2 regions of the Dorea sp. YH-dor226 genome follow, and region 1 is predicted to be linked to the other one. Evidence: a T-box and tRNA genes for the amino acid it is inferred to sense, from the RefSeq annotation. Region 1 holds a T-box; the other holds one or more tRNA genes.
The links. A T-box is a leader RNA that pairs with one kind of tRNA and senses whether it is charged. The one in region 1 lies ahead of ABE547_RS00335 (valine--tRNA ligase), so its partner is inferred to be a tRNA-Val.
Positions count from the first base shown of each region.

Region 2: it has a tRNA-Val gene. The T-box ahead of ABE547_RS00335 (valine--tRNA ligase) is inferred to sense a tRNA for this amino acid. The anticodon was not compared.

Region 1 is NZ_JBDOHS010000001.1:58,489-64,315, forward strand. It holds gene ABE547_RS00330 (LTA synthase family protein) at 1-88, opposite strand, end outside; gene ABE547_RS00335 (valine--tRNA ligase) at 95-2,755, opposite strand; T-box leader at 2,845-3,094, opposite strand; gene ABE547_RS00340 (AEC family transporter) at 3,171-4,115, opposite strand; gene ABE547_RS00345 (DNA-deoxyinosine glycosylase) at 4,157-4,651, opposite strand; gene hydE ([FeFe] hydrogenase H-cluster radical SAM maturase HydE) at 4,978-5,827, shown strand, end outside.
Region 2 is NZ_JBDOHS010000005.1:89,166-94,992, forward strand. It holds gene ABE547_RS06140 (glycosyltransferase) at 1-179, opposite strand, end outside; gene ABE547_RS06145 (glycosyltransferase) at 140-862, opposite strand; gene ABE547_RS06150 (DedA family protein) at 880-1,392, opposite strand; gene ABE547_RS06155 (GNAT family N-acetyltransferase) at 1,497-2,495, opposite strand; gene ispF (2-C-methyl-D-erythritol 2,4-cyclodiphosphate synthase) at 2,536-3,084, opposite strand; gene ABE547_RS06165 (hypothetical protein) at 3,088-3,396, opposite strand; tRNA gene ABE547_RS06170 (tRNA-Met) at 3,558-3,631, opposite strand; tRNA gene ABE547_RS06175 (tRNA-Val) at 3,646-3,718, opposite strand; gene gdhA (NADP-specific glutamate dehydrogenase) at 3,903-5,237, opposite strand; gene ABE547_RS06185 (phosphoribosylformylglycinamidine synthase) at 5,605-5,827, opposite strand, start outside.

The sequences.
Region 1 (5,827 bases):
AGTATTCTTTTATATCTTCTTTTTTCAGATTTTTTAATTTATGAATTCCCGCCTTCATGTCGGGCTTTTTTAAATGAACCTTCTTCATCTTCACCTATGACCTTTTTGCTTTTAATCCTTCCAGTCTTTCTTTCACCTGTTCCATCATCTGCTGGTATGTTTCCAGCTTCTGGCGTTCTTCCTGGACTTTCGCTGCAGGAGCCTTGCTGACAAACTTCTCATTGTTCAGCATTCCTGTTGCACGGGCAATTTCTTTTGAAAGTCTCGTTTCTTCTTTTGTTAATCTCTCAATCTCCTGATCAAAGTCAATCAGTTCTTCCAGCGGTACATATACCGTCGCATCCGGAACTACAACGGATACTGCATCATCCGCAATTCCTGTCTTATCATTCTGGATCACCAGAGCATTCAGAGATGCCATTGTCTGTGCCGATGTATCGAGAAGTCCCAGACCTTCACAGATCTTAGCATCCTCACATACAACGTAAGCCGTTGCTTTTCTGGAATTCGGAACATTCATCTCTGCACGGACATTACGGATACCTCTGATGATCTCTTTATAATGCTCAACAATATTTTCCGCATCCGGGGCATTCCATTTTTCATCATATGCAGGCCACTCTGACATCATCAGAGACTCCTCTTCCGGAACCAGTTTGCTGTAGATCTCCTCTGTTACAAACGGCATATACGGATGAAGAAGCTTTAAGGAATTCTTCAGTACCTCTCTGAGCGTCCACAGTGCATCATTAGCACCTTCTGCATCCTCCTCTGCATGATAGATACGATATTTTGCGATCTCGATATACCAGTCACAGAATTCATCCCACAGGAAATCATAGATCTTGGATAAAGCGATACCAAGTTCAAACTTATCCATATTCTCTGTTACATCTTTCACCAGCGTGTTGCATCTGGACAAGATCCATCCGTCTGCCGGATAACGATTGAAATCTGCCGGCTCTGTCAGTTCCTTATCTCCCAGATTCATCAGGATAAATCTGGATGCATTCCATACTTTATTCGCAAAGTTACGGCTGGCCTCTACTCTTTCATTATAGAAACGCATGTCATTACCAGGCGCATTTCCTGTTACCAGCGTCATACGCAGAGCATCTGCACCGTACTGATCGATGATCTCCAGCGGATCAATACCATTTCCGAGAGATTTACTCATCTTGCGGCCCTGGGAATCTCTCACCAGACCGTGAATAAATACGGTATGGAACGGTGCTTTTCCGGTATGCTCATAACCGGAAAATACCATACGGATAACCCAGAAGAAGATGATGTCATATCCGGTTACCAGAACATCTGTCGGATAGAAATAATCCAGATCTTCGTTCTGATCCGGCCATCCAAGTGTGGAGAACGGCCACAGTGCAGAACTGAACCATGTATCCAGTGTATCCTCATCCTGTGTAAAGTGTGTACATCCGCACTTCGGACATTTTTCCGGAACACCGCGTCCTACCACAACTTCTCCGCATTCGTCACAGTAATAAGCCGGGATTCTGTGTCCCCACCAGATCTGTCTGGAGATACACCAGTCACGGATATTTTCCAGCCAGTGCAGGTAGATCTTATTAAAACGCTCCGGAACAAATCTGAGTTCCCCATTCTTAATTGCTTCAATCGCCGGTTTCGCAAGTTCATCCATCTTAACGAACCACTGCTGCTTTACCATCGGCTCTACCGTCGTGTGGCAGCGGTCATGTGTACCTACATTATGAGAATGTGGCACAACCTTTACCAGATATCCCTGCTCTTCCAGATCCTTCACCATGGCCTTTCTTGCCTCGTAACGATCCATTCCGGCATATTTGCCTCCGTACTGCTCATTGATCGTAGCATCATCATTCATGATATTGATCTCCGGCAGATTGTGGCGTTTTCCAACTTCAAAGTCATTCGGGTCATGTGCCGGTGTGATCTTAACCGCACCCGTTCCGAACTCTTTATCTACATAATAGTCTGCAACGATCGGGATCTCTCTGTCCGTCAATGGAAGCAGACAGGTCTTTCCAACGATGTCTTTATATCTCTCATCATCCGGATGTACAGCAATAGCCGTATCACCAAGCATGGTCTCCGGACGTGTTGTTGCGATCTCCAGGAAATCATCGGTTCCTACGATCGGATACTTGATGTGCCAGAAGAATCCATCCTGCTCTTCATGCTCAACCTCTGCATCAGACAGAGAGGTTTTACATACCGGACACCAGTTGATGATTCTTGATCCCTTATAGATATATCCTTTTTCATAAAGCTTGATAAATACTTCTTCAACCGCTTTGGAACAACCTTCATCCATTGTGAAGCGTTCTCTGTCCCAGTCACAGGATACGCCCAGCTTTTTCAGCTGTCCTTCGATCGTTCCTGCATACTCTTCCTTCCACTGCCAGGTTCTCTCCAGGAATTTTTCTCTTCCAAGCTCTTTTTTATCAATACCTTCTTCTTTCAGCTGATTGGTAACCTTAACTTCTGTGGAGATTGCCGCATGGTCTGTTCCCGGAATCCACAGTGCATTGTATCCCTGCATTCTCTTGTAGCGGATCAGGATATCCTGCAGTGTATTATCCAGTGCATGCCCCATATGCAGCTTACCGGTAATGTTCGGTGGCGGCATCACAGTTGTAAACGGTTTTCTGCTTCTGTCAACCTCTGCGTGAAAATACTTATTTTCACACCATTTTTCATATAACTTTGCTTCAATCTCTTTTGGATTGTAAGTCTTTTCCAGGTTCTGACTCATAGTTTCCTCCTCATACTTCAGATACACTTTATACTATAGCTTTTCACATTTTCTTCACATTTTGAAAATGAAAAAGCCCTCTACATTACGTAAAGGGCGATTGTAGTCGCGGTACCACCTTTATTATATAGAAGAAACACTTTTTCAAGACTTCTATATATCTCATCTTATTCTATAACGGGAACGACTCCGGGGTGACCTAGCTTCTTCTTACGAAGTTCAGCCATCCGGCTCAGAAGCTACCTTCTGTATTCTGAATATCCTGAGCGCCTCTCAGCCTGTGGACCACTCTCTCTGGCAGGTTCATGAATACATACTCCTCTTCATCAAAGCCTTTACGTATAAACTACTGATTATCATAGCCATCGAAAGTCGATTTGTCAAGGAAATTAAGACTTTTTTAATAGTTCGACTCCTAGATCAGCGCAAAGCTTCTCAGTATATACAGCCATCCCGTCAGGGTAAATGCACTGAACAGGGTGGTAAGCATCACTGTACTTGATGTCAGAGTTCCCTCATGTCCCATGTTTTTTGCCATAACAAAGCTGCTCACGGTTGTGGCAGATCCCAGCATCACCAGAATGGCCACCAGTTCCTCCTTACGGAAGCCCATCCATACAGCCACCGGAAGGAAGACACCTGCATATCCCACCAGCTTGATAAGTGCCGCCACGACAGACGGTCTTACCTTTGCAAATGCTTTTTTAATATCAAAGGTTGCTCCCATGGCCATCAGTCCCATCGGTGTTGCAACACCTGCAACGCTGCTCACTGTTTTTTCTGCAATATGTGGCATTGGAATCTTTAATGCTGACCACAGAAGTCCGGCCACGATTCCGATAATGATTGGATTCGTCACAATGCCTTTCAGCGTTTTTTTCAGAACCTTGCGGTCCAGCCCCTTCTGCCCCGGCCGGAATAATGACAGTACAAGAACCGCCATCACATTATAAAGCGGCACACTTCCGATGATCATAAGCGGAGCCATTCCTGAAGTTCCATATATATTCTGGATGAACGCAATTCCCAGAAGCGCCGCACTGCTTCGATAGGAAGCCTGAACAAATTCTCCCTGGATCGACTTGTCTTTCCATAAATATGAGATGGCAACAGAGATTCCTATACTGAGTACTGTTACAAAAAAGCAGAATAAGATAAACTTCATATTCCACACCTTATCAAAGTCGACCGATGCCAGATCACTGAACACCAGCAGTGGAAGCGGCACCCGGAACACAAACTGATTCATCTTTGATGAAAATGCATCATCAATCCATCCTGCTTTTCGAAATACCAGTCCCAAAAGCATCATTAAAAACACCGGAACCGTCGCATTTAAACTAAATATCAGATTTTCCATCCTTCTCCTTCTTTCACCGTTATTTATCCGAATTATATATTTTAAATATATTTTTGTATTACCAAATATGCTTCATACAATTCTTCGTAGGACATCCTGCAATTTGCCGGGCTTGTGGATGGCAGGCCGATCGCCTCCATACCGGTTACCGGATAACAGTACTTTTTATATAACTGATATGCCTTCGTCCCGGTCGTGAATATTGCCCGGATATCCGCTGCTTTCAGAATTCTGCTCATATCATTGGGTACAGGATTGCGGATACTGCTGTCCTCCGCTCCTCTGATCTCGCAGCCAGCCAGCACATCCCAGACAGCAATCCGGTTTCTCAGTGCAAATGTGATCTTCTCTTCCTTCGTCTCCGGCAGCGGTTCCCGACAGACATCCGATACCACTTTCCAGAAACGGTTCCTCGGATGACCGTAATAAAATCCCACTTCCCGTGACTTCGGTGACGGCATGGTTCCCAACATCAGAATCTGTGAACGTTCATCATATATCGGTTCAAAATCATGTAACACATATTCTGTTTCCATTCTCTGACCTCTTCCTTCGGTAAGATTTTCCTGACGAAAACCATTTCTTTCCTATTATAACAGACTTCTGCAATTTGTGAATCCATAAACGATGATTGTGGAAATATTTGCAGTATGCTATAATTTTACAAAACCGTACTGATCACAAAGACTGTATCTTCTGAGTGAAAAGGCGTGCAGATTCATAGAGAATACTCTGGCAGGATACCTCTGCCTTTTCAGAACCTGACGCTATGTACGCCAGGTTTTTTTACGTATTTCCAGCGTACGGAAACGAAACGGCAAAACCAGTATCATGTAAACCAATAGATTCAAGGAGACTGCCAATGAACACATCCATACCTACTTCAGATCTGATATCACTGATTGATAAACTACATACAGAACAGAATCTGTCCAGAAGTGAGTGGACAGCTCTGATTTCCGGACGTACACCCGAATTGTCCGAATATCTTTTTTCTCTTGCCCGACAGGAACAGCAAAAATATTACGGAACCGACATCTATGTCCGAGGACTGATTGAATTCACCAACTACTGTCGAAATGACTGTCTTTACTGTGGTATCCGGAAAAGTAACAAAAATGTACACCGGTATCGACTGACGGAAGAGGAGATTCTCTCCTGCTGCCGCGAAGGCTATGATCTGGGATTCCGTACCTTCGTCCTGCAGGGAGGCGAAGACGGATGGTTTACTGATGAAAAGATGATTTCTCTCATCCGGACAATCAGGCAACGCTATCCCGACTGTGCCATTACTCTATCTGTCGGTGAAAAATCCCGTGAAACCTATCAGGCCTTTTTCGATGCCGGAGCCGACCGATATCTTCTCAGACACGAAACCTGTAATTACCAGCATTATGGTATGCTGCATCCTGCTTCTCTGAGCGCCGCCCACCGACAGCAATGTCTGTGGGATCTGAAAGAGATCGGTTACCAGGTAGGAACCGGATTCATGGTCGGTTCCCCCTATCAGACAGCAGAGCATCTGGCAGAAGATATGCTGTTTATGAAAGAACTGAATCCACAGATGATCGGAATCGGACCATTTATCCCGCATCACGACACTCCATTTGCAGGTGAACCTGCCGGGACGTTGGAGCTCACGCTCTTTCTGCTGGGCCTGATCCGGCTGATGATCCCCAAAGTACTGCTTCCTGCTACTACAGCACTCGGAA
Region 2 (5,827 bases), on a different contig from region 1:
TCTTTCAGCTTCCTGTATCCTTCTTTGTGATTCATCATCATACATACCTGTTCCGCAAATTCATCCTCATTTTCCTCTACGAGATACCCGTTTTTCCCATTTCTTACAATATCGTGCACTCCACAGGCATCTACCGCAATTACCGGAAGTCCGGCCGCCATCGCTTCAGCCAGTACAATCCCCTGTGTCTCAGAAAGAGAGGCAAATAAAAATGCATCGCTCGCAAAAAGATGTAACGTGTCCTGATCTTCTCTGCCTGTTCCTGATCCGGCTGATAGGAGGCATCTTCAAGTCCGGTAGGAAGTATCTGAACCATGGCACTGTCACTCTGACGCTCAATAAAAGCTTTCATATCCATAGACGGTGCGTATATCATACTGCATTTTCTCATATAAGCAGACATATAACATGGAAGCCCCCTCCTGCACACATTCTGTAGAAAATGCTCCGCATTGTTCTCCCTCTTTTTCGAAAACGGATTCAGGTAATGCAGATATTCCTCATAACGCGTATGGTAGGTATACACCAGCGGAATCTGGTACCTTTGACTGAGCCGGACAGCCACATTTCCAATCAGCATCGGGTGATGCGTATGAATCAGGTCAAAGTCTCTGCACGCAAATTCCTCCTGAATCTTAGAATCCAGCACATTGGGAATTACCATTCCATTTTTCATGCACCTGGCAAAGGAACGATACCTTACGATATCTTCTCCGGCATCATCCTCATACCCTTCGTACTCCGGTGCAAACACACATACTTCATGACCCCTGAGACGAAGTCCCTGCGCCAGGCGTTCCACTGATATCGGCACACCTCCGACAAAAGGTTTGTAATTATTGGTCATCATCGCAATCTTCATATCTTATCCCCTCCTGATCACATACCCAATATCTTCCATACGGCATCTCCCATATAATAACCGGCCCCGACAAATACCAGATTCCACAGGAATACACCAAGAAGAGAACTGACTGTATAGCTGACAAATCCCATCGAGATCATCCCGGCCGGTATAGAGATCAACGTCCGTATCATAGGAAGCAGTTTTCCGATGAACACACCGATCGGGCCCTTTCTCCGAAGCATCTCCATGTTCCGTTCAATCATTTCCCGATGCTTTGGAAAATGTCGAAGATAAAACCGAAGAAACACTTCCCCTCCAATCCGCCCCAGAAAATACAGGATCCAGCTTCCCAGAATCCCGGCTGCCACCGACAGAAGCAGCACTTCAAGAAAGCTGATCTCTCCTCTGGACGCCCAGATCCCCGCAAGCGGCATGATCACACCCGCAGGAAATCCCGGAAGATTCATATATTCCAGCAATACAATCAAAAATACGAATATTGCACCATATTGTAAAAAATATTGTGAAAGGATCTGAATCTGCATCTCTGAAAACCTCCCCTGTTATGATGTTCTTATCATAAAGGGGAAATCTTAAGAGAGAGATGGTAGAATTCTAAAGATATTCTAAAGAATCATATTAGATAAAATCAAACGACTTCATTCAGGTAGATATGGGATAACGGAACCATTTTCTGCAGTTCCTCTTTCATTCTTTCTGACATGGTCACCCCGTCTTCTTCACAGATTTCATCTGCTGTCTTTGCACCGAACACCAGACTCGCAAGTGCTGCAACCGTAATCGTACCCTCACTGTTCTCACGCTTTCCGTCCATCAGCATCACGCCGGAGAACTCCGTTCCCGTGATCATAACACAGCGATTATTTTCCTCGATCAACGGATCCGTAATCTGAAAACAGGTACCCATAAAGCTTGTGAGACGAAGAGACATCAGCATCCTTCTGACATCAACAATCCGAACCATAATCTTCGGCTTTTCCTCCGGCTCATCTTCACCCGTATCGATCCGGACATCCACAATCTGTCCGTCCTTCCGATATACTTTCAGGCATCCTCCGTCGCTGGCGTACTCATGAATCAGCCTTTTATAATAGGCAGCATCTCTTTTGGCATATACCTGGTACCTCGTTGCAAGGCATTGTGATACATATTCTGCGAGTTCTTCACAATCCTCCTCTGAAGCTGTGGTAATAAGAATTCCTTTTTCCATATCCTCCTTATGATAGTACGACCGTTCCTGTTCGTATACCGTCCGAAAATCAAAAGGAAGATAGATATTTTCAGATGCAGGCATCAAGAACGTGAATGTCTCCCCGTTATGATACATCTCATTTAATGCATTTTTCAAAAGGGCTGCCATATATCCGCGCTTGCGATAAGACTGCTGTGTCGCAACAGCCACAATATAATTGGCGTCTTTTTCACTCCCGTTTACCAGAAGCTTATATGGATTCAGATGGAGCATTGCTCTGATCTCTCCCGCTTCTTCTATTACATAGATCTGATTATCCTCTGTTTTCTCGGTATAGTAATAATCCACAAAGCTTTCACTGTCTTCCGAAAACACTTCTTCATACAACGCTCTGGATAACTTCTTTTCTTCCGCTGTTAAACTTTTTAATTTCATAATCCGACCACTCCTGTATGACCTGTCAATCTGTCTGTATTTACAATGAATTTTTCAAACAGCCGCCGCATCCGGCACATCCGCCTTCTCCCGGCCCGACTGCATAACTGTAATTTGCAATGGTTTCAAGACATGCAATTGCCTGCGCAGAGATGCCTTCCCCACTCCCGGTAAATCCCAGTCCTTCTTCCGTAGTTGCTTTAATATTGATCTGATCCACTTCAATATGCAGTGCCTTCGCAACATTCTGACGCATGATCTCTATATGCGGTGCCATCTTCGGACGCTGTGCAATGATCGTTGCATCAATATTGCCGATCACATACATCCTGTCCTCAATCAATTGTCCTACGTGTTCCAGCAGCCGGATACTGGATATCCCTTTATACTGTGAATCTGTATCCGGAAAATGCTTTCCGATATCTCCAAGTGCTGCTGCTCCAAGAAGAGCATCCATGATCGCATGAAGAAGCACATCTGCATCCGAATGCCCCAGCAGGCCTTTTTCATACGGAATTTTCACTCCTCCCAGTATCAGATCTCTGTCCTCTACCAGTCGATGAACATCATAACCCATTCCAATTCTCATTGATCACACCTCTGTCTTTGTATTCTCATCTTCACAACTGACTTCTTTTATATCGTTCTTATCTACTTTCTCCTCATCCGGGTCGTCTTCTGATTCTTCTTCATACTCGTCCTCATAATCCTTCCGGTAAAGTACCAGAACCGCATTTGCCAGAAGAAACAAACCAATTCCCATAAAAGCGATTCCGAACAGCATAAACAACATGACATTGTCCGAATTTCCCTCCAGGACTCCTTTAAAAAGATCAAATCCCAGATACATCAGATATCCTCCTGCAAGAATTCTGATGATCATTCTATTCTTTGTTGGCATATAGAATCCTCCTTTTTCATCTATTTCATGCATACGATACACTTTTTTTCATATGTTTTGTATTATAAATGATTTTATATTATTTGTATATATTAATCATCAAAAGATTTCCCTTACTTTTACAGAAAAAAAGAGAACCACTTTTGTGATTCTCTCTTCAGTAGCGGGAACTGGATTTGAACCAGCGACACCACGGGTATGAACCGTGTGCTCTAGCCAACTGAGCTATCCCGCCATATTTGGTATATATGGGACCAATAGGGCTCGAACCTATGACCCTCTGCTTGTAAGGCAGATGCTCTCCCAGCTGAGCTATGATCCCATATTTTGTAGGTTCTTCTCTCGAACCGACTTCGTCATTATACTATTAAACCTCGTCAAATGTCAACACTTTTTTTCAATTTTTTTATTTTTCTTTCATTTTTCTTTTTTTCATGTAAAACCCCCATCAGATCAACTGATCTTTCGGGGGTCTTACCATGTATTATCAATTCTACAATCTGATATTATACAATTCCCTGAGCGTTCATGGCATCTACTACTTTTTCAAATCCAGCAATATTGGCACCGGCTACATAGTTGCCTTCCATACCATATCGTTTTGCAGCATCATCCATGTTATGGCAGATATTTACCATAATCTCTTTCAGTTTTTCATCCACTTCCTCAAATGACCAGCTTAAGCGTTCACTGTTCTGAGACATTTCAAGGGCAGATGTAGCCACACCTCCGGCATTGGCTGCTTTTCCAGGTGCAAAGAGCACACCATTGGCCTGAAGATATTCGGTTGCTTCCAGTGTGGTAGGCATATTGGCACCTTCACATACTGCAACGCATCCATTTGCAACCAGCTGTTTTGCGTCTTCCAGATGGAGTTCATTCTGTGTGGCGCAAGGAAGAGCGAGATCTGCTTTTACAGACCACACGCCACGTCCTTCATGATATTCGGAATTCGGACGGTATTTCCTGTACTCTGTCAATCTTGCACGGTTTACTTCCTTGATTTCCTTTAATGCCTCTACATCAATACCTTCCGGATCGTATACCCAGCCGTTGGAATCGCTGACTGTGACAACCTTCGCACCCAGCTGCTGTGCTTTTTCCACTGCATAGATCGCAACATTACCAGATCCGGAAACTACAGCCGTCATACCATTAATGTCTTTTCCGTTAATCTTAAGAAGTTCCTCTGTCAGATACAGAAGACCATATCCTGTAGCTTCTGTTCTTGCAAGAGATCCGCCGTAACTCAGTCCCTTTCCCGTCAGAACACCCTCGTATGTTCCTCTGATTCGCTTATACTGTCCAAACATATATCCGATTTCTCTTGCACCTGTACCGATATCTCCTGCAGGAACATCTTCATCGGCACCAATATATTTACTAAGTTCTGTCATAAAGCTCTGGCAGAATGCCATGACCTCTCTGTCTGATTTTCCCTTAGGATCAAAATCAGAACCTCCTTTTCCTCCGCCAATCGGAAGACCTGTCAGAGAATTCTTGAAGATCTGCTCAAATCCCAGGAATTTAATGATTCCAAGATTTACGGATGGATGAAGACGTAATCCTCCCTTATATGGTCCGATTGCGCTGTTGAACTGTACACGATAGCCCGTATTTACATGAACCTGTCCTTTGTCGTCTACCCATGGTACACGGAACTTGATCTGTCTTTCCGGCTCTACGAGTCTCTCAAGAAGAGCATCTCTTCTAAATTTTTCTTCATTAGCCTCTACCACTACTCTCAATGATTCCAATACTTCTTTGACTGCCTGGTGGAATTCCGGTTCAGCCGGATTCTTTGCAACCACCTTTTCCAGCACTTCATCAACATATGACATAACTATATACCTCCTAATACTTTCCTTCAAAGCCGCTGCACACCTCAGATATCCTGTCTTTTTGATATCACCTCCTCCATCTTTCGCGAATGGCCCGACGCTGAAAGACGGTTTTCCAATCAGGTATGTGAAAAAGAACGGGCAGACAAAAGTCCACCCGTTTTTCTCAACGTCTTTGTCCATTACTATTGTAAGAGATAACTCCCCGGAACGCAAGACGTTTGTCAAAATTTTATCTTGTTTTTTGCATTTTTATTCATCGAATCCTTCATTATGCAATTCGAATGCATTAAAAATGTATTTATTTCAATAGATTCGTCTATCTTTTGTCACATTTTTTGAAACAGATCGCACTCCAAATTGCATTTTACTTAAAATATGCAACACCGGATTCAAAGATCTTCAGATCCTGTTCCCCGTAGATGTTCATTGCCACAGAGCGCGCACGTCTTTCAGAATGTGCCATCTTTCCAAACACACGTCCATCCGGGCTTGTGATTCCCTCGATTGCACAGTAAGAACCGTTTACATTCCACTCTTCATTCATTGTAATATTTCCATCCGGGTCACAGTACTGTGTTGCAACCTGT